DNA from 2 places in the Bacillus sp. KICET-3 genome. Region 2 is predicted to be linked to the other one. Evidence: predicted binding sites of a transcription regulator. Region 2 holds the regulator's gene; the other holds the start of a gene.
The links. Region 2 encodes NrdR, which represses ribonucleotide reductase genes. Its sites were predicted from a motif close to AACACNATATATNGTGTT; they were not measured.
Positions count from the first base shown of each region.

Region 1: nrdI (class Ib ribonucleoside-diphosphate reductase assembly flavoprotein NrdI) is a predicted target of NrdR. The motif match lies at 3,674-3,691, and genes of this name have one in related genera.

Region 1 covers NZ_CP137345.1:2,058,917-2,071,161, forward strand. Annotated here, with positions in the region: gene R5H20_RS10100 (SMR family multidrug efflux transporter EbrB) at 9-395, opposite strand; gene R5H20_RS10105 (SMR family multidrug efflux transporter EbrA) at 409-726, opposite strand; gene R5H20_RS10110 (hypothetical protein) at 1,039-1,266, opposite strand; gene R5H20_RS10115 (YmaF family protein) at 1,398-1,799, shown strand; gene miaA (tRNA (adenosine(37)-N6)-dimethylallyltransferase MiaA) at 1,902-2,846, shown strand; gene hfq (RNA chaperone Hfq) at 2,887-3,108, shown strand; gene R5H20_RS10130 (hypothetical protein) at 3,279-3,491, shown strand; gene nrdI (class Ib ribonucleoside-diphosphate reductase assembly flavoprotein NrdI) at 3,739-4,134, shown strand; gene nrdE (class 1b ribonucleoside-diphosphate reductase subunit alpha) at 4,091-6,193, shown strand; gene nrdF (class 1b ribonucleoside-diphosphate reductase subunit beta) at 6,214-7,191, shown strand; gene R5H20_RS10150 (hypothetical protein) at 7,305-7,922, shown strand; gene R5H20_RS10155 (GntR family transcriptional regulator) at 8,000-8,665, shown strand; gene R5H20_RS10160 (DMT family transporter) at 8,672-9,640, shown strand; gene R5H20_RS10165 (N-acetylmuramoyl-L-alanine amidase) at 9,679-10,440, opposite strand; RNA gene ssrS (6S RNA) at 10,577-10,760, shown strand; gene R5H20_RS10175 (hypothetical protein) at 10,867-11,145, shown strand; gene R5H20_RS10180 (DUF2243 domain-containing protein) at 11,355-11,789, shown strand; partial or broken gene R5H20_RS10185 (AAA family ATPase) at 11,983-12,245, shown strand, end outside.
Region 2 covers NZ_CP137345.1:3,364,343-3,376,587, reverse strand. Annotated here, with positions in the region: gene ytaF (sporulation membrane protein YtaF) at 1-446, shown strand, start outside; gene coaE (dephospho-CoA kinase) at 463-1,068, shown strand; gene R5H20_RS17215 (glyceraldehyde-3-phosphate dehydrogenase) at 1,276-2,298, shown strand; gene speD (adenosylmethionine decarboxylase) at 2,526-2,912, shown strand; gene R5H20_RS17205 (hypothetical protein) at 3,114-3,506, shown strand; gene nrdR (transcriptional regulator NrdR) at 3,522-3,980, shown strand; gene R5H20_RS17195 (replicative helicase loading/DNA remodeling protein DnaB) at 4,099-5,514, shown strand; gene dnaI (primosomal protein DnaI) at 5,535-6,467, shown strand; gene R5H20_RS17185 (TVP38/TMEM64 family protein) at 6,495-7,127, shown strand; gene ytxC (putative sporulation protein YtxC) at 7,206-8,048, shown strand; gene thrS (threonine--tRNA ligase) at 8,391-10,322, shown strand; gene R5H20_RS17170 (HAD family hydrolase) at 10,368-11,165, opposite strand; gene R5H20_RS17165 (DUF3923 family protein) at 11,692-11,919, shown strand; gene R5H20_RS17160 (sensor histidine kinase) at 12,106-12,245, shown strand, end outside.

The sequences.
Region 1 (12,245 bases), 1.3 Mb from region 2:
ACGGTCATCTACTGCTGCCGTTTGGCCGGCTCTAAACGTTCTGAATGAAGCTGGGCTGGCGGCTCCCCGGCTTCTTCCCCTTTTGAATGGTTTAACAAATAGACGCCGCCAATGACTAAAACGAGTCCGATGATCGTTTTTAGGCTGAACGGTTCATGAAACAATAAACAGCCGATGGCCGCGGTCAGCGCTGTTCCCGTTCCGGCCCATGTGGCATAGGCCGATGAAAGAGGGATCGTTTTTAAAGAAAAGCTGAGAAATGTAAACGATGATGCGAACCCGATTACGACGCCGATTACCGGAACAGGGGCGCTGAATCCTTCCGAAAGCTTCAGCATTGTACTTCCGAATACCTCTGAAAGTATGGCCGCCGCTAAAAATAGAATGCCTTTCATTTAAATCCCTTCCTTATGTGAGATTGATCAGTACAACGCCTAAAACTAGACAAAGAATGCCGAATACAGCCCGGCGGTTCAGTTTTTCTTGAAACCACATCACACCGATGAAGGTCGTCAGTACTGTGCCCGCGCCGCTCCATGTCGCATATGAGAGGCTGAGCGGGATGAATTGCAATGTCAGCGACATCATATAAAAGGCCAGCGCATATCCGATGACGACAAGAACCCCCGGCTGCCATCGCGCAAATCCGTCAGACACTTTCAGCATCGCGGCGGCTGCAGCCTCGGACAGGATCGCGACCAGAAGAAACAAATAGCCCGTAATCATAACACATCCTCCTCATTAAGATGACTCAATAGAAGCCCATTTCCTTCTTATCCGGCGGTCCGGAGCCCGGACACCGGGAGCGGCATTGCAGGCTTGTCCATGGCTAAACCGCAGAGCATAGCCGAAATTCCTAAAGTTGGGGACAAAAAGAAATATAAAAGGCCGGTATGATAAAGCTGGTGTCAGTTTTAGACATAAAAAAATCCCCCCGGCTATACATACCGGATGGCAAAATCCATCATAAATGATCCGAAAGATCCAAGTCAAGCGGATTGTTATGTAGAAAGGCCCCTTTTTGAGGCCCTTTATTTGTCAGTAGAATGGGTAGTAAGGAAATGGCGGGTAATAAGGGTATCCGAAAGGGCTTATCAGCGCTCCGGCTGTAAGTCCGCCTAAAAATCCTCCGAGAAATGGCCCCGGCCCGTAAAAGAATGGTCTTCCGAAGAAAGGTCTTCCAAAAAAAGGCCTTCCGAAAAATGGTCTGCCGATGATTCGATCGTCCTCAACCTGGTATAAATCGTCATGTCCGAATTCATTCATAAAAAAATTCCCCCAGTAATAAAATGATATCTGACTAACATCAATGTATTCCGCCCGGTTTTTTTTGCCTGGGCAGACGGCTATAAAAGGGCCGATTTTTTAATCAATCCGCCCTAAAAGGAGAGAGGGACATGGCATTATATCCGTCAGATTGGACGAAGGCCCCCGCGCATGCTCATGCATACAGAGCGACAACGTCTGAAGCCGAAGGACACATCCATTTGATTGAGGGATTTTCACAGCCGGCGAATGGAAGCAATACAGATCGGCATGTCCATTTCTATTCAGGGATTACGTCCTTTGACAGAAGACACTACCACAGATACTACGCGATTACGGGACCGGCGATTCCCAGGGCTGACGGGGCGCACTACCATGAGATCGAGGGCATTACCTATCTGGCCTATACGACTGCTCCGCCGATCCAGTACGGAGGTGTCGTTTATGTCAGCGACGGCTACAAGGAGAGGCACAGACACTCATATAAAGGGATCACAAGAGAAATCGTCGGAAATGAACCGCTTGGCTGGTGAAGGAAATGTTTGCCATGAAACAAAAAAGGGTAAAATGAAATAGGTGTTTTTGAACGTTAAATGGTATAATGGGAGGAGCTTGCTTAAAGAGAGTGATCATGAGTGAATAAAAAGAAACCCCCGGTCATCGTCTTGATCGGACCGACCGCTGTGGGCAAGACACAATTAAGCGTGATGCTGGCCGGCAGTTTAAACGCAGAAATTATCAGCGGCGATTCGATGCAGATTTATAAAAAAATGGACATCGGCACAGCAAAAATCAAAGAAGAGGAAATGAATGGAATACCGCATCATCTTCTTGATATTAAGGAGCCGACCGAATCCTTCTCCGTCGCTGAATATCAGGAGATGGTCAGGGAGAAAATGGCTGAAATTGAAAGCCGCGGGAAGCTGCCGATGATCGTAGGCGGGACTGGGCTGTACATTCAGTCTGTCCTTTATGACTATTCATTTACAGAGGATGCAAGCGACCCCGCATTCCGGGCGGAGATGGAAAACCTCGCGTCAACAAAAGGGGCTGATTATATTCACGGCCTGCTGGCGGTGCGTGATCCCGAATCTGCCAAAGCGATTCATCCGAACAATACGCGGAGAGTGATCAGAGCGCTCGAAATACTACATACTTCCGGAAAAACCATGACTGAACATATGGAAGGCCAGAAAAAAGACCTTTTGTACAACACGGCCCTCATCGGCCTGACGATGGATCGGGAAGTGCTTTATGACAGAATCAACAGGCGGGTCGACCAGATGATGGACGAGGGCCTGCTTGAAGAAGTAAAGCGCCTTTATGATGGACACGTCAGGGGCTGCCAGTCGGTTCAGGCGATCGGCTATAAAGAGCTCTATGCGTATCTCGAAGGCAAAGAGCCGCTGGACGCGGCAGTAGAGACGCTGAAGAGAAACTCGAGACGCTATGCCAAACGGCAGCTGACATGGTTCAGGAACAAAATGGACGTCGCCTGGTTTGACATGACGCCCCCTGTCAACATCGAGCAGAAAAAACAGGAAATTTTCGCTTATATAGCAGGAAAGCTCGAACTTTAATCGAAACAATATGTTATAGAGAAACAAGGAGGACCAGAATATGAAATCGATAAATATTCAAGATCAGTTTTTGAATCAGATCCGTAAAGAAAATACATTTGTCACGGTCTTTTTACTCAACGGATTTCAACTGCGCGGACAGGTAAAAGGATTTGACAATTTCACAGTATTGCTTGAGACGGAAGGAAAGCAGCAGCTCATATACAAGCACGCCATTTCAACCTTCGCACCGCAGAAAAACGTCCAGCTCGAACTCGAATAGCGATTCGCGGCTCAGAAAGACCATGCCCGCCGGCATGGTCTTTTTATGTATCGCCCGCCAACCGCGATGCGGTAAAATCAACTCCCGATGCATACAAATTTACAAAGCGGGCGCTAACCGATAAACTAGGTATTGTTTGAACCAAAAGGAGCAAAGGAATGAGCGAAACGATGAAACCTAAAATTGTCATTAACCACTGGGAAGAAACGTGTGAAGATGATTCCTGCTACGAATACGGAACAAGCGTTCTTGTGAATGGGAAAGAGCTGATCAGGGAAGCTTCCATTCTGACCGCCGTTAAATCGGTCCTTGAAGAACTCGGGATTGAAGCCGATATTAAAGAAGTATGCGAAAACAAGTGCTGCGACGCTTACAAAAAATAAGCGGAAAAGTCTAGTCTACTAACTCAATTTTTTTCGTGTTATGATAGATTTCGGTTTATGAGTAGGGTGAGCATCAGCTCTCATTCTACTCATATTTCTTTGGCCTGCGGGCTCCTAAGCTGGAGCTAATTGTGAACTTTCTCAACTTGCGAATCAATATATTGTGTTTTTCGGAATGATAGTATACTATATATTGTGTAAGATGAGTTGAGAGACTCGGGAACAATTTTAATAGGTCGTGATAATGATGTTTCAAATCGTATTTGATTCAAAGACGGGGAATGTTCAGCGCTTTGTGGATAAAACGCCGTTTCGGAATAAGCGGAAAGTCAGCGCAGACGAGTATTTATACGAGCCGTTTATTTTGATCACGTACACGACAGGGTTTGGAGAAGTTCCGAAAACAACTGAGATGTTTCTTGAAAAAAACGCCCATCTCTTACTGGGAGTCGCGGCGAGCGGAAACAGAAATTGGGGAGATAATTTTGCGAGGAGCGCAGAAAAAATATCGAGACAGTATCAAGTCCCGATTCTCCACAAATTTGAACTCAGCGGGACGGCTAAAGACGTTGAACTGTTTACTCAGGAGGTAGAAAGAGTTGTCACAAAATCAAGTGCCAAAATGGATCCAGTTAAACAATGAGATCATGATTCAAAAAGACGGGAAATTCCAGTTTGATAAAGATAAAGAAGCTGTACATAGTTATTTTGTAGATTATATCAACCAAAATACGGTGTTTTTTCATGATCTGAAAGAAAAAATCGATTACTTAATTAAAAATGACTATTACGAAGAAGAATTTTTAAGCCGCTACACCTTTGAAGAAATCAAAGAAGTGTTTAAAGAGGCATACGCCAAAAAATTCAGATTCCCGTCATTTATGAGCGCCTTTAAGTTTTACAATGACTATGCGCTGAAAACCAACGATAAGAAAAAAATTCTTGAACGCTATGAAGACCGGATTTCCATCGTCGCCTTATTCTTTGCAAACGGTGATAAGGAGAAAGCGAAGGAATTCGTCAGAATGATGATCAACCAGGAATACCAGCCGAGCACGCCGACTTTCTTAAATGCCGGACGCAAACGCCGCGGCGAGCTTGTCAGCTGTTTTCTCCTTGAAGTCAATGATTCATTAAACGACATTTCCAGAGCCGTGGATATTTCCATGCAGCTTTCCAAGCTTGGCGGGGGCGTATCCCTCAACCTTTCAAAATTGCGCGCGAAAGGCGAAGCCATTAAAGACGTCGAAAACGCCACAAAAGGGGTCGTCGGCGTCATGAAGCTATTGGACAACGCGTTCCGCTACGCTGACCAAATGGGACAGAGACAAGGCTCAGGCGCGGCATATTTAAACATTTTCCACCGCGATATCAACGATTTCCTTGACACGAAGAAAATTTCCGCGGACGAGGATGTCAGGGTAAAAACGCTGTCCATCGGGGTTGTCATTCCGGATAAATTCGTCGAGCTGGCAAGAGAGGATAAAGCGGCATACGTATTCTATCCTCACACTGTCTATAAAGCATACGGCGAACATATGGACGAGATGGACATGAACGAGATGTACGACCGTTTAGTGGAAGACCCGAGGGTCAAAAAAGAAAAAATCAACCCGCGCAAAATGCTTGAAAAGCTTGCGATGCTAAGATCGGAATCCGGGTATCCGTACATCATGTTCCAAGACAACGTCAACAAAGTGCACGCGAACAACCATGTGTCCAAGGTTAAATTTTCCAACCTTTGTTCAGAGGTGCTTCAGGCTTCCCAAGTATCGGCCTACACGGATTACGGCATGGAAGATGAAATCGGTCTGGATATCTCCTGCAACCTGGGTTCTTTGAATATCCTGAATGTGATGAAAAACAAATCGATCGAACAAACGGTCAAGCTTGCCACAGATTCATTGACACATGTTTCAGAAACGACAAATATCACGAATGCGCCGGCCGTCAAAAAGGCGAACAAAGCGATGAAATCGATCGGTCTCGGAGCGATGAACCTTCACGGATATTTAGCGCAGAACGGTATTTCCTATGAAAGCGAAGAAGCCAGAGATTTCGCGAACACTTTCTTTATGATGATGAACTTCTATTCGATTGAACGGTCTGCAGAGATCGCCAAACAAAAAGGGGAAACGTTCTATCAATATGAAGGTTCCACATATGCAACCGGAGAATACTTTGAAAAGTATATTACACAAGATTTCTCGCCGAAATTTGAAAAGATTGCAAAGCTTTTTGATGGCATGCACATCCCGACAAAAGAGGATTGGAAGCGTCTGAAGGAGTTTGTCGCAGAACACGGCTTGTACCACAGCTACAGACTGTGCATCGCGCCGACCGGATCAATTTCTTATGTCCAGTCAAGCACCGCATCGGTTATGCCGATCATGGAGCGGATTGAAGAACGAACATACGGCAACTCAAAAACATACTATCCAATGCCTGGACTTGCGCCAAGCAACTGGTTCTACTACAAGGAAGCGTACGATATGGACATGTTTAAGGTTGTGGACATGATTGCAACGATCCAGCAGCACGTTGACCAAGGCATAAGCTTTACATTGTTCCTGAAAGATACAATGACGACACGCGATCTGAACCGGATCGATCTCTATGCCCACCACAAAGGGATCAAAACACTTTACTATGCGAGAACGAAGGATACAGGGCAAGAAGGCTGTCTTTCTTGTGTCGTTTGATTAAAGGAGAGTATGAGAAAGTGACGAAAATATATGATGCAGCAAACTGGTCAAAGCATGAAGATGATTTTACCCAGATGTTTTACAACCAAAATGTAAAGCAGTTTTGGCTTCCGGAGGAAATCGCCTTAAACGGCGATCTTCTCACATGGAAGTACCTGGGCCAAAATGAGCAGGATACTTATATGAAAGTGCTCGCGGGGCTGACGCTTCTGGATACGGAACAGGGAAATACGGGAATGCCGCTCGTGGCGGAGCATGTCGAAGGACACCAGCGCAAAGCGGTGCTGAACTTCATGGCCATGATGGAAAATGCGGTTCACGCCAAATCCTATTCAAACATTTTCATGACTCTTGCCCCGACAGAGACGATCAATGAAGTCTTTGAATGGGTGAAACAAAATAAATACCTGCAAAAAAAAGCGCGGATCATTGTCGGACTGTATGAAAAAATCCGCCAAGGCGACAAAATCTCGCTGTTCAAAGCAATGGTCGCGTCCGTGTATTTGGAAAGCTTCCTGTTTTACAGCGGCTTCTATTACCCGCTCTATTTTTATGGACAAGGCAAGCTGATGCAAAGCGGCGAAATCATCAACCTGATCCTGCGGGATGAAGCGATCCACGGCGTCTATGTCGGCCTGCTCGCCCAGGAAATTTATAATAAGCAGACGCCTGAGAAGCGGGAAGAGCTGTATGCATTTGCGATCGACCTCTTAAAAGAGCTCTATGAAAACGAGCTTGAGTATACCGAAGATCTGTATGATCAAGTCGGTCTTTCACACGATGTGAAAAAATTCATCCGCTACAATGCCAACAAAGCGCTGATGAACCTTGGCTTTGAACCTTATTTTGAAGAGGAAGAGATCAACCCGATCGTATTGAACGGTTTAAATACGAAGACCAAGTCGCACGACTTCTTCTCAATGAAAGGAAACGGCTACAAAAAGGCGACCGTCGAACCATTAAAGGACGAAGACTTCTATTTTGGCGATAAGTAAAGACAGGGCTTGGGGAATGGTCCCAAGCCTGCAGTCTTTATATGGACTTGAATAAAAGGCGAAATGAGAGCAGAACCGATCTGCTCTTTTATCTTGAGGAGGAAACGGATACAATGGGAAAAATGGATGAAATGATTCTCGTGGCGCCGCGGGAAGAGGTATTTGCAAAAGAAACGCTGACCTTCCAAGGCGTCAATAGCGACCAGGAAACAATTCAGAAGATCATGACACAAATTGAGCGCCATTTCAGCGAAATGAGAAGGGGAGACGCAGAGGAAAACCCTTCTTTTAAACAGCCGATTCCTTATGTCGTCATTAAAAGAGAAGATGAGATATTCGTTTACGAACGGCTTGAAGGAGGCGGGGAAGCACGGCTCCATAACAAGCTTTCTCTCGGATTCGGCGGCCATATGAACTTTGCGGCAGGCCTCGATTTTGCTGATATTTTGAAGCTGAACACAGACCGGGAGCTTAATGAGGAGCTTTTGATCGCTGAATCTGATAAAGAGAAAATGATCACGCTCGGCCTCATTAATGATGATGGAAACAGCGTCGGCGAAGTCCATATCGGCATTCTTTCCGCCCTTGAGCTGAAAGCAGGCGCACGCGTTGAAGTAAAAGAAAAAGACCAGATTGCAGGACGGTGGATGAAAGCCGCCGATCTGAAAGAGAAAAGCGTGTATGACAGACTTGAACCATGGTCGCAATTTGTCGTTGATATCTTAGTATAAATAAAAAGAGGTTTGGTCTTCTCGGCCAAAGCTCTTTTTTTATTGCATATGAAACCAAAATGCGATATATTGGTTTTATGATGGAACATAACATTAAACCGCTAAAAAGAGTCTCGTTTCGTGAAGAAGTATATCAAGCGCTGAAACGCGCGATCGTACATCTCGAGCTGAAACCCGGTCAGCGCCTCCACGATCAGGAGCTTGCAGAGCAGTTCGGAATCAGCCGAACGCCTGTCAGAGAAGCGCTTAAACGGCTTGAGGATGAAGGGCTTGTTGAAGCCGTTCCGGGATCGGCGACGCGCGTCGCCCCGCTGAAACCGGAAGAGGCGAAGCACGCCTTTACCGTGACGGCGGCGTTGCACGCTTTGGCTGTCAAGCTTTCGATCCCTTTTTTAACAAAGGCAGACATAAAACAATTGGAGGCCCATAACAGAAGTTTGAAGCATGCGATTGAAAAGGAGGATATTATAGAAGCAATCGAATCAGATGAGGCCTTTCATCGCGTGTTTTTAAAGGCGTCTAAAAACCCGGAAATTACGCGCGCCCTGGAGAGGATAGCCTCCAAGATATACAGGCTCGAAATGTCGCAGTTTTCTTCAGTCAGCAGTATGAAATCCGTTGAGCAGCATAGACAGATGATCGATGCGTGCAGGAAGAAAGATGCAGAAACGGCTGTCAGACTTGCTGAGGAGAACTGGCTGAGCCTTGGAGACCGGTTGGCCGGGCATCAAGAAGAGGAGTGAAGCAATATGAGGCCGATTATTCTTGGCATTTTTGCCGCGTTCTTTTTTGCCTTTACCTTTGTGCTCAACAGGGGGATGGAATTGGAAGGGGGGAGCTGGATTTGGAGCGCTTCACTCCGTTTCATCATAATGGCGCCGCTTCTGTTCATGATCGTTTGGGCAAGAGGGAATGCAGGACGCGTTTTTCAGGAAATCAAAAAAGCGCCTTACGCCTGGTTCATCTGGAGCACCGTCGGATTTGGCTTATTTTATGCGCCGCTCTGTTTTGCCGCAGCTTTCGGTCCGGGCTGGCTGATCGCCGGCACATGGCAGATCACGATTATTTCGGGCTCGCTGATGGCGCCGCTTTTTTATGAAACGGTGCAGACGCAAGCAGGCCCCGTACAAATAAGAGGAAAGATCCCCTACAAGGGATTGATGATGTCTCTTATTATTTTGGCGGGAGTTGCGCTGATGCAGCTCGAACATGCCGCACAGCTTTCTTTTCAAGACATGCTCTACTGCGTGGTTCCCGTCATCATTGCTTCTTTTGCATATCCGCTGGGAAATCGGAAAATGATGGAGGTTTGCGCCGGCCGTTTGGACGCCTATCAACGCGTGCTGGGGATGACGATCGCAAGTCTTCCTTTCTGGCTGATCCTTTCATTATACGGAGTGATGACAGCGGGTCCTCCCGGCGGCGGCCAAGTCATTCAATCGGGTTTGGTGGCGGTGTTTTCCGGGATATGTGCGACCGTCCTCTTCTTCGCCGCAACCGATATGGTCAAAGGGGATATGCCGAAATTGGCGGCAGTCGAAGCGACGCAGTCCTTTGAGGTCCTGTTTGCCGCAGCAGGAGAGGTTTGGATTCTCTCCAGCCCGCTTCCCGGTGCCGTTTCCAGCGCAGGCATCGCTCTTGTGATCATCGGAATGGTTCTGAACAGCTATGTATCAAACAAAAAAGAAGCGGTCAAAAACGAAGTGCTGAAGGCGTAAAAAACCTGCGTTCCCTAGGGAGGGAGCGCAGGCTTTTTTTATTCCTGATAAATAAATGCATCAAATCCCGCGCTTTTCGCCTGCTGAACTAGCGCTTCAGCATTTTCTTTTGATGAAAAAGCGCCGATCTGCACTTTGTAAAGGCCGTCCCTGTAAATGACAATGGCGTCAAAACCTTTTGCTTCAGCCTGAGCGGCGAGAGAATCAGCATTATTTTTTTCTTGAAAAGCGCCGATCTGGACTTTGTAGTGAGAGGCTGTCTTTTTTGAAAGGTTAAACGCTCTTGCCAGCCCATTCGCATGCCCTCTGGCAAGCGATTGAATAAAAGCTGATGATTTCAGCTTATTGGCGTCATTGACGTTGTCGACGAAGCCGTTTTCCGTCAACAGCGCCGGCATGACCGTTTCTCTTAACACATGGAAGTCAGCGGTTTTTTTGCCGCGATCCCTGAAATCGACGGCTTTTAATATCTCTTCATGAATCCTATCTCTGTAAGTGGTAGTAGGTGCGCCGACGCCCGGATAAATATACGATTCAAAACCAGTCCCCCCGCCGGCATTAATATGGATCGAAAGAAAAAAGTCCGCTCCCCAGCTGTTTGCGGCATTCGTTCTTTGCGTCAGGCTGACAGTCTGGTCGCTTGTCCTGCTTAACTGTACAGAAACATTTTGATATTCATCAAGTAAGATGGTTCTTAAGGCAAGAGCGATTTGCAATGTGACATGCTTTTCCTGCAGACCATTGCCGCTGGCCCCTGAGTCAGAACCGCCGTGGCCCGGATCGATGAAAATTTTAACCATATGACATCACCTCAAAATCAGTCTATGACATACCTGTCCGGAAGGGTTGTACGATCGCCATAAATTAACCGAATTTTGAAAAAATTTAAGCCGTTGACCAGGGGTTGCTTTTTTTCTTTATCTATCATATAATACAACTACGCTGCATTGTACGTAATGATAATTAAGTTTTAACCTTTAAGCTGTAATAGGGAGTTTTATATCGAACCTGGAATGCCAAGCCTTCTTTGAAAGGACGGCAGGAAAGTTTCTGCAGACACCCACTTTGAGGAGTGTGGTTTAAAACTTTCTTACTTGCATACGGCAATTGCAGCACCCAAAGTCATTTTTAGAAATGGCTTTTTTTATTTGTCTAAAAACAGTTTATGATAAAAGTATTATGTTGACTAAAAGTTCTGCGGAGCCGACGATGCACCAAGCAACAAGGTGATCGTCGGGTATGGAACAGACGAAGCCAGAGAAATCGATGAAACGGCTTTTGAAGTCAAAATGCCTGCGGGCGGTATCATCCAGTTTTACCGTGCAGGCGGCGGAGGATGGGGGAATCCTCTTGAACGGGAACCTGAAAAGGTGTTGGACGACGTCTTAAACGAGTTTGTCAGCATTGAATCAGCATTGCACGACTATGGCGTCGTGATCGACCCTGAGACGCTTGCAATTAACGAGGCTGAAACAAAACGCGTGCGGACTTCCCGGATTTCATAAATAAAAAGCTGATCTAAAAGGGATTTAGAAGCCTTTTAAGATCAGCTTTTTTATTTTGCCAGTGCCGGATTTCTTCTATTTAATACAGCATAGCTTTTTATGACATGGTAAAAAGAGGATAATTGCTTTCGGGAGAGAATCTAAACATAACCGGTTTTTCCTTTTAGGCCGGCGGGTACATAACAGATAAGCGCGTGAGGAGGTTAAAAATGAAAAACAGAAAACAGTTTTGGGGGCCTTTCCTGTTCGGCGTCGGTATCATCGCCATGATCGACGGCATCATTTTTCATCAACTGCTTCAATGGCATAGTGTGTACATGGATACAGACCGCCCTCACCAAATCATGAGCGACGGACTGTTCCACCTGTTTTCCCTGGTCATCCTCTTTATCGGGGGAATCATGCTGTGGAACAGGGGAGAGCTGAACGGCCGCCGTCCGCAGCATATATTTTGGGGCTCGTTTCTGCTTGGGGCGGGCTGGTTTAACTTTATAGAGGGAATCATCAACCACCACATTCTTCAGATCCACCATGTCAACCCGCAAAGCCCATACCTGCTCTTTTTTGATCTCGCTTATGATGCATCAGGGCTTTTGATTATCTTGATCGGATGGCTGATCTATCGAAAAGGCAAAAAAAAGTGAAGAAAAAAATTGGTTTGTCCACACACCTTACCTGAATACAATAAGAAATAAAGTATTTCTCGGGAAAGCGCAAAATTCAACAAAGCCGGCCCCGAACGTGTCAGAAATCATCGTAATGTGTCCATTACCTGGGCGGCTGTCACGGTGCAGCGCTTCATGAATAGGATATAAAGAGAGAATCGGTGAGGTGAGTGTGTTGGAGAGGGCTGTTACTTACAAAAACAACGGACAGATCAATATCATACTGAACGGCCAGAAGCAGGTTTTGGCCAATTCTGAGGCGGAAGCGGAATATCAGGCCGCACTGCAGAAAAATGAAGCCAAACACAGCATCCTGAAAGAGATTGAAAGGGAAATGAACACGCTTGTCGGTATGGAGGAAATGAAGCGCAATATAAAGGAAATCTACGCTTGGATCTTCATCAACAAAAAACGGGAAGAACAAGGGCTCAAGGC
Region 2 (12,245 bases):
TCGCTTTAACAGAAAGGCTCGGAGCCGTTATTTTGATGGGGATCGGGGCCTGGGTGCTTTATCAGTTTTTCAGACCGGAAAAAGAGCAGGAAATGGCCCTTTCGGAGAAAACGCTGATCAATCTTGAACTGAAATCGCTCGGAATCGTCATCCACATTTTAAGGACGCCGACAAGCGCGGACATCGATAAGTCGGGCATTATCACCGGGATCGAAGCCTTCCTGCTCGGTTTTGCCCTTTCGATCGATGCCTTTGGTGCGGGAATCGGTGCAGCCGCACTCGGATTTTCACCTGTTCCGATGAGTTTGACGGTCGCTCTTATGAGTTCGTTATTCGTATTTTTGGGCATTCAGTCCGGCCGTTTCTTATCAAGGTGGAATTGGATGGATAAACTGACCTTCCTGCCGGGAATATTGCTGATTATGATCGGAATTTGGAAACTGTAGGAAAGAGGTGCAGCCCGTGACATTGGTCATCGGTTTAACAGGAGGCATCGCCAGCGGAAAAAGCACTGTCGCACAGATGTTCCAGCAGCGCGGCATCACGGTTGTTGACGCTGACGTCATTGCGAAAGAAGCCGTTGAAAAAGGAATGCCGGCATACCGAAAAATCACCGAGACATTCGGCAGCGGCGTGTTGCTTGAAACCGGCGATATCGACCGGAAAAAACTCGGAGAACTTGTATTTAAAAACGAAGAAAAAAGGATGCAATTAAATGCGATCGTCCATCCCGAAGTTAGAAAAACGATGATCAGAGAGCGGGATGAAGCCATTCAGGCCGGAGAACGGTTTGTCGTTCTTGATATTCCGCTTTTGTATGAAAGCGGACTCGAGCATCTGGCAGACAAGGTGATCGTTGTCTGGATCCCGAAAAAGCTCCAGCTTGAGCGGCTGATGAAAAGAAATTCATTAAATGAAGAGGAAGCGCTGAATCGAATTCATGCCCAGCTTCCGCTTGATGAAAAAAGAAAAAAAGCCGACGCCGTCATCGATAACAGCGGCCGTCTGGAGGATACCGAAAACCAGCTTCAGCGCCTGCTTGAAGCGTGGTCACATACTGAGAAGTGAGTGCGGATTTTCCCGCACTCACTTTTTTTGTTATACGGAAATCCGTTCGCCGACAGCCCCGCAACGCCAGCCAGCCGTTATTCGCATACACGGTGTGCAAATTTGCTGTAAAAAGAATAAATGGTATGGCTAATTCGAAATAATGTGTTATACTTATTTTGAGCAAAACAGATATGGAATGACATAAAAATAAGGGGTGTTTGTTTGATGAAGGTAAAAGTTGCGATAAACGGATTCGGCCGTATCGGCAGAATGGTGTTTAGAAAAGCGATGCTTGATGATCAAATGGATATAGCTGTGATCAACGCGAGCTATCCTGCGGAAACGCTCGCTCATTTAATAAAGTATGACACAAATCACGGACGCTATGAGCTTGATGTCAAAGCGGGCGATGATCATCTTTCGGTAAACGGGAAAAAGGTTTTGCTGACCAATCAAAGAGATCCGAAGCTCCTTCCGTGGGCAAAACACGGAATCGATATAGTGGTTGAAGCTACAGGCAAGTTTAATTCTAAGGAAAAAGCGGAAGCGCACATTGAAGCAGGAGCGAAAAAGGTCATTTTAACCGCGCCTGGAAAAAATGAAGATATTACGATTGTGATGGGCGTAAATGAAGGCGATTTCGATGCGGAGCGCCATGCGATCATCTCCAACGCGTCTTGTACGACGAATTGTCTGGCGCCTGTCGCAAAAGTGCTTGATGATGCATTTGGCATTGAAAACGGACTTGTCACGACCGTTCACGCCTTCACAAACGATCAAAAAAATATCGACAATCCGCACAAAGACCTGCGGAGAGCGCGCGCCTGCGGTTCTTCGATCATTCCCACGACTACAGGCGCTGCAAAAGCGCTGTCGCTCGTTATGCCTCATTTAAAAGGAAGAATGCATGGCCTTGCTTTGCGGGTGCCTGTTTCAAACGTTTCTCTCGTTGATCTTGTCGCAGATTTAAAAAGCGATGTCACGGCTGAGGACATCAATGAGGCATTCCGCATGGCGGCCGCCGGTTCAATGTCCGGCATCATCGATGTGTGCGATGAACCGCTCGTGTCAGCAGATTTTAATACAAATCCATATTCCGCCGTCATTGACAGCCTTTCAACGATGGTGCTTGAAAACAGAAAAATGAAAGTGCTTGCATGGTATGACAATGAATGGGGATATTCGTGCAGGGTCGTTGATTTAATCAGATATGTCGCTTTGAGAATGAAACATCCTTCAGCTGTATAAAATAAAAGCATGGACGGCTAAAAAAATAAAAACCCCTTAACCAAAAAACCGCCTTGCAAAAAATAATCAAACAAAGTATACTATTTTTCGTGAACTTCTAGTTCGTGAGCGCTTCGGCATTACTTAAAGGGTTAGGACCTCTCCGGACTAACTTTCCCCCGTGGTAAATGACCGGTTTAGTTGCTTGGAAATTCACTTTTTAATTCTTGTTAAGGGGGGTCCATGCTATGGAAACAATGGGGCGTCACGTCATCTCCGAACTGTGGGGATGCGATTTTGATAAGCTGAACGACATGGATTTTATTGAAAAAACGTTTGTAAATGCGGCACTGAAGTCAGGCGCTGAGGTGCGGGAGGTTGCGTTTCATAAATTTGCGCCTCAAGGTGTAAGCGGGGTCGTCATTATTTCTGAATCTCATCTGACCATCCACAGCTTTCCTGAACACGGATATGCCAGCATTGATGTTTATACTTGCGGAGATTTAGATCCGAATATTGCTGCGGATTACATCGCAGAAGAGCTAAGTGCGGAAACAAGAGAGAACATTGAAATACCGAGAGGCATGGGACCTGTTCAGATCAAACAGGCCAAAGCCAAAGCACAGGCGCTTTAATGCCTGAAAAGGAGCTGGATGAAAAAGCGAAGAGCCGCTTTTTGTGATCCGCTCCTTTTTGTTTTTCCGCGAAACCAGCCCCCGCTTCTTTGAAATGGCCTTTCTTCCAGCATTCGGCATTCTCTTGCTATTTTGTTTTCTCTTGGAAATGGAGAGTTTTTTTAATAAAATATAGAGAAGAAGACAAAGGGGATATGGAATATGAGCGTTTTCCAAAAGATTCAGGGGTTTTTTTCGACCCATGCCGAAACATCCGACCACCATCCTTTGGACGAGCTGAAGAGCCGCTATTATAAAGCAACTGCAAAACAGGCGCTTGAAGCAGTAAAGGAAGTGCTGGACGGGCTTGACTGCTGCACCGCCATTTCGGTATCGGAAGAAAGAGGAGAAATAAGCGCGGAGGTTGCAAAGCCGAGAAAAGCTTTTTTGGTGGCGACCGTCGTATCGGTTCGCCCTTTTGATACAGCCGTAGATTTTAATATATCGACGGAAACGTTTTTGCCGACTGATTTTGGGTACAGCCGCAGCATGGTTTCGTCGGTTTATCGGGAATTGGACCGAAAGCTGGCTCCTGCTGTCCAAACAAACAACTGAATAGGAGCTGAAAAAATGAAATGTCCAGCGTGTCAGCATAATGGGACGAGAGTGTTAGACTCCCGTCCGGTTGACGAAAGCAGATCGATTCGCAGAAGGCGCGAATGCGAATCATGTAATTACCGGTTTACGACATTTGAAAAAGTGGAAGAAATTCCGCTCATCGTCGTAAAAAAAGAAGGAATTCGGGAAGAATTCAGCCGGGAGAAGATGCTCCGCGGCTTGATCAAAGCTTGTGAAAAGCGGCCTGTCGCTTTAAAACAGCTTGAAGATATTTGTTTTGAAATTGAAAAAGAGCTTAGAAATCAAGGTGCTTCTGAAGTGAAAAGCGAGGATATCGGCGAAATGGTGATGGACCGTCTGGCGAAAATCGATGAGGTAGCATATGTCAGATTTGCGTCCGTATACCGCCAATTCAAGGATATCAATGTGTTTATCGAGGAACTGAAAGACTTAATAAAGAAAGAACGGTAAAGAGCTGAAAACTTGATCCAGCTCTTTTCTCATGATAAAGATTTCAGGTGGATGACATGAAGACCGAAAAAAGGTGTAAAATGAGGACAAGAAACAAATTGGAAGGTTGACAAAAGATATGAGTAATTATTGGAAAGACTTGCTTCCTGTCGATCCTTACATCGTCAAGAGCCACGGGCTTCTTCAGGATTTGGACCGGCAAATTGTGACCCTGCTGTACCAGCCTTTGATCGGCTTTTTCCCGCTCAGCCTGTTTTTTACGCTCTGGGGAGAGCTGGAGCAAAACAGGGTATGGGGGAAAAGCTCGACCCACAGGCAGCTGATGGGGGCGATGCAGACAAGCCTGAAAACGATTTACGCCGAAAAGGAAAAGCTCGAGGGAATAGGTCTGTTAAAAACATATGTAAAAGAAACCGAACAGGAGCGTTTATTTATATATGAACTGATTCCGCCGCTCAGGCCGGATGAGTTTTTTCAAGACGGCATGCTGAACGTTTTTTTGTACAACCGCGTCGGAAAAGCAAGGTTTCAGCAGTTGAAAGATTATTTTTCACATCCTGCCGTTCCTGAAGAGGCCCGTGATATCACACGCTCGTTCAATGAAGTCTTTGCAGCTGTGCAGCCGAGCGAATGGAAGCTGTCAGATGATATGGCCGACGCCATGCAGCTTGAAGACGGCCAGGAATTGATGAAAGAGGGGCAAAGCAAGCCGGTCGAGGTGACGGATGATGCTTTTGACTTTCAGTTGTTTCTGGCTGGTTTGTCTGAGGCGCTGATCCCGAGAAAAGCGCTGACCGGGCAAGTAAAAGAGACGATCAAAAAACTCGCCTTTCTGTACGGCATCGAACCGCTGCAAATGCAAAACGTCGTCATGTCAGCTGTTGATGAACATGATACAATCACGACGGAAGCGCTCAGAAAAGCGGCAAGCGACTGGTATCAGATCGAAAGAAGCGGCCTGCTTCCGGAGCTTGTCGACAAAGTGCAGCCGCTCAGGCTGCGTGATTATTCGAATGAACAGCCGCCAAAGCCGTCATCAAAGGAAGAAAACTTGATCGCGCTCCTTGAACAGGTATCCCCGAGAAAATTGCTGCAGGATATTGCAGGCGGGGCCGAACCGTCCAAAGCCGATTTGAAAATCATCGAGGAAATCATGCTTGACCAAAAGCTGGAGCCGGGCGTCATCAATGTCCTGATCTATTATGTCATGCTGAAAACCGATATGAAGCTTTCAAAAAACTACACGCAAAAAATCGCTTCCCACTGGGCCAGAAAAAAAGTGAAGACGGTAAGGGAAGCCATGAAGCTTGCCAAGGAAGAAAACCGTCAGTATCTTGAATGGGCGGAAGGAAAGAAAACGCAGCGCAGCAAAAAAGTCATCAGGGAAGAAAAGCTGCCGGATTGGCTGCAAGGTGAAGCTTCCGGGGCTCATCCCGAAGGGGAGCAGGCCGTGGCAAGCAAGGAAGATTTTGATCAGCAGAAGCAACAACTGCTGGAGGAAATGAAAAAACTGAGAAACCATTCCGCCCTTTAAATGTGAGGTGAACAAGAGTTATGGAGCCGATTAAACGAGCTTTGCAAGGCGTGACGGCAAGGCCTGATTTTAAAAAGCGCCTTGAGGATATGAAAGAAAAAGTTCTTTCTGACAAGGATGTTCAGGAATTTCTCGCACAACATCAGTCGGAAGTGGACGATCATATGATCGACAGAAGCTTGAACAAGCTTTATGAATATACACAGCAAAGCAAAGCCTGCAGCAACTGCCCCAGTCTGAATGAATGCAAAAATCTGCTTAAGGGCTATTATCCAAAGCTTGTGCTGAACGGAAAAACGATTGATATCAAGTATGACATCTGTCCTGAAAAGCGCAAAGCTGATGAAAGGGAAAGACAGCGTTCGCTAATCAAAAGCATCTATATTCAAAGGGATCTGCTGGATGCCACATTTGCGGATATTGATGGGGACGACCCCAGCCGCTTGAAGGTGCTTCAGCTTGTGACGCAATTTTTCCATGACTATAACGAGACGGGAAAAGGAAAAGGAATTTATGTCCACGGGAAATTCGGCGTCGGCAAAACCTTTATGCTGGCAGCCATCGCTAATGAGCTTGCAGCAAAGGATCACCCGTCCATTCTCGTCTATGTCCCCGAATTTGTCAGAGAGCTGAAAAACGCCATTCATGACCAGTCATTGGAAGAAAAGCTCGATATGGTGAAATCCACTCCGATTCTTATGCTTGATGATATCGGAGCGGAGTCCATGTCCAGCTGGGTCAGGGATGAAGTAATCGGCACGATTCTTCAGCACAGAATGTCCCAGCAGCTGCCGACGTTTTTCTCTTCGAACTTTGATCCGGATGAGCTGAAGCATCATTTCACATATTCCCAAAGGGGAGAAAAAGAAGAGGTAAAGGCGGCAAGACTGATGGAAAGGGTGCTGTACCTGGCTACTCCCGTCCGTCTTGATGGGAAAAACCGCCGACAATAATCGCCTATGAATCAGGGAGATGAGGACATGCCAAAAAAAGCCCTCGGCAAGTGGGCGGCGGTGATTGCGATAGCGTCAGCCGGATTGTGGTTCAACGCAAAATATTTGAACCTGAATCCCCGCCATATCAGGGAAGGGGTTTTATCCTTCGGCGCTTTCGCACCGCTGATTTATATCGGATTATTAATGATCAGGCCGTTTATTCTGCTGCCCGCTTCCGTTTTCGCCGTTGGCGGCGGGCTTGCGTTCGGTCCGCTGTTTGGATCTCTGTATTCTTTTGCAGGGGCCGCAGGCGGAGCGTTTTTATCATTTGCCGTTGCCTATAGACTCGGCGGAAATGTGAAAAAAATGCCCCTAAAGCTTGATGCGGTTCGCAGCCTTTTGCAAAAAAACGGTTTTTACGGCATTTTGCTGTTAAGGCTCGCTCCGATTCATTTTGATGCGGTCAGCTATGCGGCAGGCGTTTCAAAAGTGAGGCCGCTGTCGTTTTTGGCGGCCACGGCTTGTGGCATCATTCCGGGAACCGTCATTTTAAATGCGCTCGGATCAAGCCTGCTGTCCGGCGACCTCTTGGCAATCGTGATCGTTTCCATGATCTATCTTCTTTTTATCACCGTTCCGCTTTTATTCAGAAAAAAAGTGCAGGAGCTGTTTGATTAAAGGCTTATCCATTTTTTTGAGTCTATTTTATTTGTCCCGCCCATATACATGTATCAGATGTTGTTAGGGGGGACAAACATGCTCGAAATTACATTTGAAGATGATTATGATACAGCCGCGTTTTTGCATCTGCTTCGCAATGCTGATGTGAACCGGCATATCAAGATTCACGAGGCGCCAGGGAAGATCGGAATTGAAAAAACACATTCCTCTGTCAGGATTCAGGCATTGATTCAGCCTGTTCTGACGAAATTTTTTACAGAATGCAAAGAAGATGAATACATGCTTTCGGTCATTGAAGGCGATTATTACTTTTTGGACAGGGATGAACAGCAGCAGATTCTCCAGCTGGCCCACAGCATCATGGAGGGTGAACTTGAAGGGCTTCCGCTTAATCAGGACGACACCCCTCGTGAACATTTCATCAATCAGGAGCTTCAAGCCATCTGTCTTGAAGAAAACGTTCTGTCGATCCGCTCCTTTATGACGTTTCGGCTCGGAAAATATTATCAACGTCTGAGGGGGTACGTCGAGGCTGCGATTGACGAATACAAAATGGAACAGGAATACCAGACGTTCATTCAATCGCTCAGGGACTATGTCACCTCGAAAGAGCCGATGCTTGATCATGTACACATCGTGCATGACGATCATTTCGTATTATGGGAATTAAAGTATATTTCGGAACGGGAACAAAAAAAATACATAGACAGGCGGTTCGTAAGAGAACACCCGATGTATATTGATTCCCGCCTGCTGGCGCCGCTCGTTTCAATCGCTCCGAAAAAAATCGATCTTTATACGAAAGACCGGGAGCATGCCATGGTTCAGACGATCCAAAACATTTTTCAGGAGCGGGTGCGGATTTTTTCTCTCGACTCCTTCCATCCGCAGGAAAACATTTTGGAAGAGCATTCTTGATTTTGCTCGCAAAACGATTTATAATACGGTATAAACTTAAGATGCAATGTATTGATAAGGACATGGAAAAATGAACACCGGTTTGACAGAGAGGGAGGCCGGGGCTGCAAGTCTCCTAAACCAAGGGTCATTTTTTTACCACCTTTGAACATCAGTTGTGAACGGCGTTTTGTCCAGTAATGACTGACGGGACTTCCCGTTACAGAATCGAAAGCCGAAAGCGCCAAGGATTTTTTGCGTTTTCGGGAAAAAGGGTGGAACCACGAATTCCGTTTATCAATCCTCGTCCCTTTCATAGGGGGACGGGGATTTTTTATTTTGTAAAAAAAAGGAGTGACTAGGATGTCAGATATGGTAAAAATCAAATTTCCTGACGGAGCGGTTAAGGAGTTTGCCAAAGGAACGACGACAGAAGATATCGCGGCATCGATCAGTCCCGGCTTAAAGAAAAAAGCAATTGCCGGAAAATTAAACAGCAAAGAAATCGATCTGCGCACACCGATTGTTGAGGACGGTGCGATTGAAATCATTACGGAAGACAGCGACGAAGCGCTTGAGATTATGCGCCACAGCACCGCGCACTTAATGGCTCAGGCGATCAAGCGGCTTTATAAAAATGTGAAGCTCGGCGTCGGCCCTGTGATCGAAAACGGCTTCTACTATGATGTTGACCTGGAAGAAGCGCTCACACCCGAGGATCTCCCGAAAATCGAAAAAGAAATGAAAAAAATCATCGGGGAAAATCTGCCGATCGTCAGAAAAGAGGTCAGCCGCGAAGAAGCGAAAGCACGGTTTGCCGAAATCGGCGACGACTTGAAACTGGAACTGCTTGATGCGATTCCGGAAGGTGAGGCGGTATCCATTTATGAGCAGGGCGAATTCTTTGATTTGTGCCGGGGCGTCCACGTCCCTTCAACAGGAAAAATCAAGGAATTTAAGCTGCTGAGCCTTGCGGGAGCATACTGGCGCGGAGACAGCAATAACAAGATGCTGCAGCGCATCTATGGAACTGCTTTCTTCAAAAAGGCTGAGCTTGAAGAGCATCTGCGCCTGCTTGAAGAAGCAAAAGAACGCGACCACAGAAAGCTTGGAAAAGAGCTCAAGCTGTTTGCCATTTCTCAAAAAGTCGGCCAAGGGCTGCCGCTCTGGCTGCCAAAGGGCGCCACAATCAGACGCGTAATCGAACGCTATATCGTTGATAAAGAGCTCGCACTCGGCTATGAGCACGTCTATACACCAGTGCTCGGAAGCAAGGAACTTTACGAAACATCAGGCCACTGGGATCATTATCAGGATACAATGTTCCCGCCAATGGAAATGGATAATGAGACGGTTGTGCTCCGTCCGATGAACTGTCCGCACCATATGATGATTTATAAAAACGACATTCACAGCTACCGCGAGCTGCCGATCAGAATCGCTGAGCTCGGCACGATGCACCGCTATGAAATGTCCGGTGCGCTCTCAGGGCTGCAGCGCGTCCGCGGAATGACCCTGAATGACGCTCATATTTTCGTCCGTCCGGATCAGATCAAAGACGAATTCATCCGCACCGTCCGTTTGATTCAGGATGTCTATAAAGACTTCGGATTAAATAACTACACGTTCCGCCTGTCTTATCGCGACCCTGAAGATACAGAGAAATACTATGATGATGATGAGATGTGGAATAAAGCACAATCGATGCTGAAAGCAGCGATGGATGAGATGGGGCATGACTATTATGAAGCGGAAGGCGAAGCGGCGTTCTACGGGCCGAAGCTTGACGTTCAAGTCAAAACAGCGATTGGCAAGGAAGAAACACTGTCAACCGTACAGCTCGATTTCCTTCTTCCTGAAAAGTTTGACCTGACATATGTCGGGGAAGACGGAAAACCGCACCGTCCGGTCGTCATCCACAGAGGTGTCGTGTCTACGATGGAACGCTTTGTAGCATTCTTAATTGAAGAGCATAAAGGAGCGCTTCCGACATGGCTTGCACCGGTTCAATTCCAGGTCATCCCTGTATCGCCGTCAGTGCATCTTGACTATGCAAAACAAGTGCAGGATCGCCTGCAGCGAGAAGGTCTGCGCGTTGAAGTCGACAGCCGTGATGAAAAAATCGGCTATAAAATCCGTGAAGCGCAAATGCAAAAAATTCCGTACATGCTCGTCGTCGGCGACCAGGAAGCTGAAAACGAAGCGGTTAATGTCCGCAAATACGGAGAGCAAAAATCAGAAACGGTTTCACTTGAAGACTTCGTGAAAAAAGCCGTTGCTGAAGCAAGAAAATAAGCAAGACAAAAGCATGATTCCATTTGGAGTCATGCTTTTTACATGTTAAAGCGATTGCTGCTTTTCGGCCAGAATGTCAAGCAATTCGGTTAAATGGCGGATTTCGTAGTCCGGCTTTACATCGGTTCCGTTTTCTTTGCCTTTTCGGTTGACCCAAACGGTCTGTATGCCGGCTCTTGAAGCGCCGAGAATATCCGTGTTTAGATTGTCCCCGACCATCACGGTGTCGTCTTTCGTAATGCCGAGAAGATCAAGACAGTGTTCAAAAATGCTCGGATCAGGCTTCCCTTTTCCGAAATTTCCGGAAATGACGATTTCGCTGAAATAAGGGGCAAGCTCGGGAACACCGGCCAATTTTTCTTTTTGCAGGCTCGGATCTCCGTTCGTCAGCAAAAGAAGCTCGACCTTTCCTTTTAATTCTTCCAAAACGGCAAAGGTTTCTTCATAGACAAATGGACGCTTCCGGCGCACAGCCGCAAAGCATTGGCCAAGCTCTTCCCCGAAAACCGGGTCATCGATTCCGAATGCTTTCAGCCCGTTTGTCCATGCATGTTTTCTGTATTCAGGGACGATCTTGTTCAGCTTTTGAAAACCTTCACTGATCGGTTCGCTGAAATTTGACCACAGCCCTTCAAACGGATTGATGCCGATCATCACGGTGTAAGGATACGTTTCATAAGACGTGTAAAGGTCCCGCGCCGCCTGGCGAACGGCCGCTTCAAATTCGCCCGCATTGATCCCGTATTTTTTTTCCGCCTTAAGGCATGTCTCGGCAAATGCTGTGCTGACGCTTTTTTCATCCCAGAGCAATGTATCGTCTAAATCAAAAAATACGGCTTTCATGATCTTCTCCTCTGCCATTAATTTATAGAATTCTCTCATTTATTTTACAATAGATCAAAGGGATGTGAAAGAAATGAATTTGATGTAATGCAGTGTCAAAGTGTGAAAGCCATATGATAAAATAAAACGAAAATTCTATTGTTTGGAAAGCAAGGGGATTTTTATGATTCATTTTAGATCATGATGTTTGGCTCATTTGAAGGGATTCCGCCGCCATCTGCGGCATTCTGAAGGTTATAAGGGGTCTGTATCTTTTCCTTTTTTTTATTATACGCATTGAAATACATAACCGCGAGATGCTGAGCAATGACTGGATTTTTCAGTTAAGCCGTCAAGTTCGATAGAATCGGGAGGCTGTTTGCTGGCGCAGAAGTGTGAATCTCCGCCCGCGTTTTAAACAAACAGAAGGGGAATTGGATGCTTGATGAAATGTTTGCATGGAATGAATTGAGATATTTGTTGGAACGGTCGGAAGAAGTGGATATATTGTAACAACATTAGTTGGGAAAATGGAAGGAATGGTATGATGAAAAAACGGTGGGTATTTTGGTGGGTTTGCAACATATTTTGGATGACCATTTTTGTAGTAGGAGCAGCTGTTATTTGGCTTAGAAATGTTGATGGTGCTGGTGTTACTCAAACACCTGAGCTTAAATTAATAGCATTTATCGTTTTATTGATTGCGTTTATATTTCCATTCATTATTCAAATTGTGTGGCTGATTGTTAATTTAAGAATTAGCAGTAACAAATAAGCGAGCGGGCGCGATTGTTGGAGTGAAAAAAATGAAGAAGGGCGGCAAACAATTGCTGTCCTTTTTATTTTCCTTATTAAGCGGTTTTGTCCGTAAAAGATTTTAAAGCCATGCTGCGTCAAAGTGTGAATAAAGAGAGGTATGATAGAATAAGAGCAGATTCCGAAAGAAAGCAAGGGGAAGTACATGATCCAACTCATGATCATGATGCTGGAGAGAGTGGGGATCATCGTCATTCTGGGCTTTATGTTGGCCCATATGAAGGTGTTCCGTCAGCACCTTCAGCATCCGGAAGGGTATAAGGGAAAGGGAGTTCTTATCTTCAT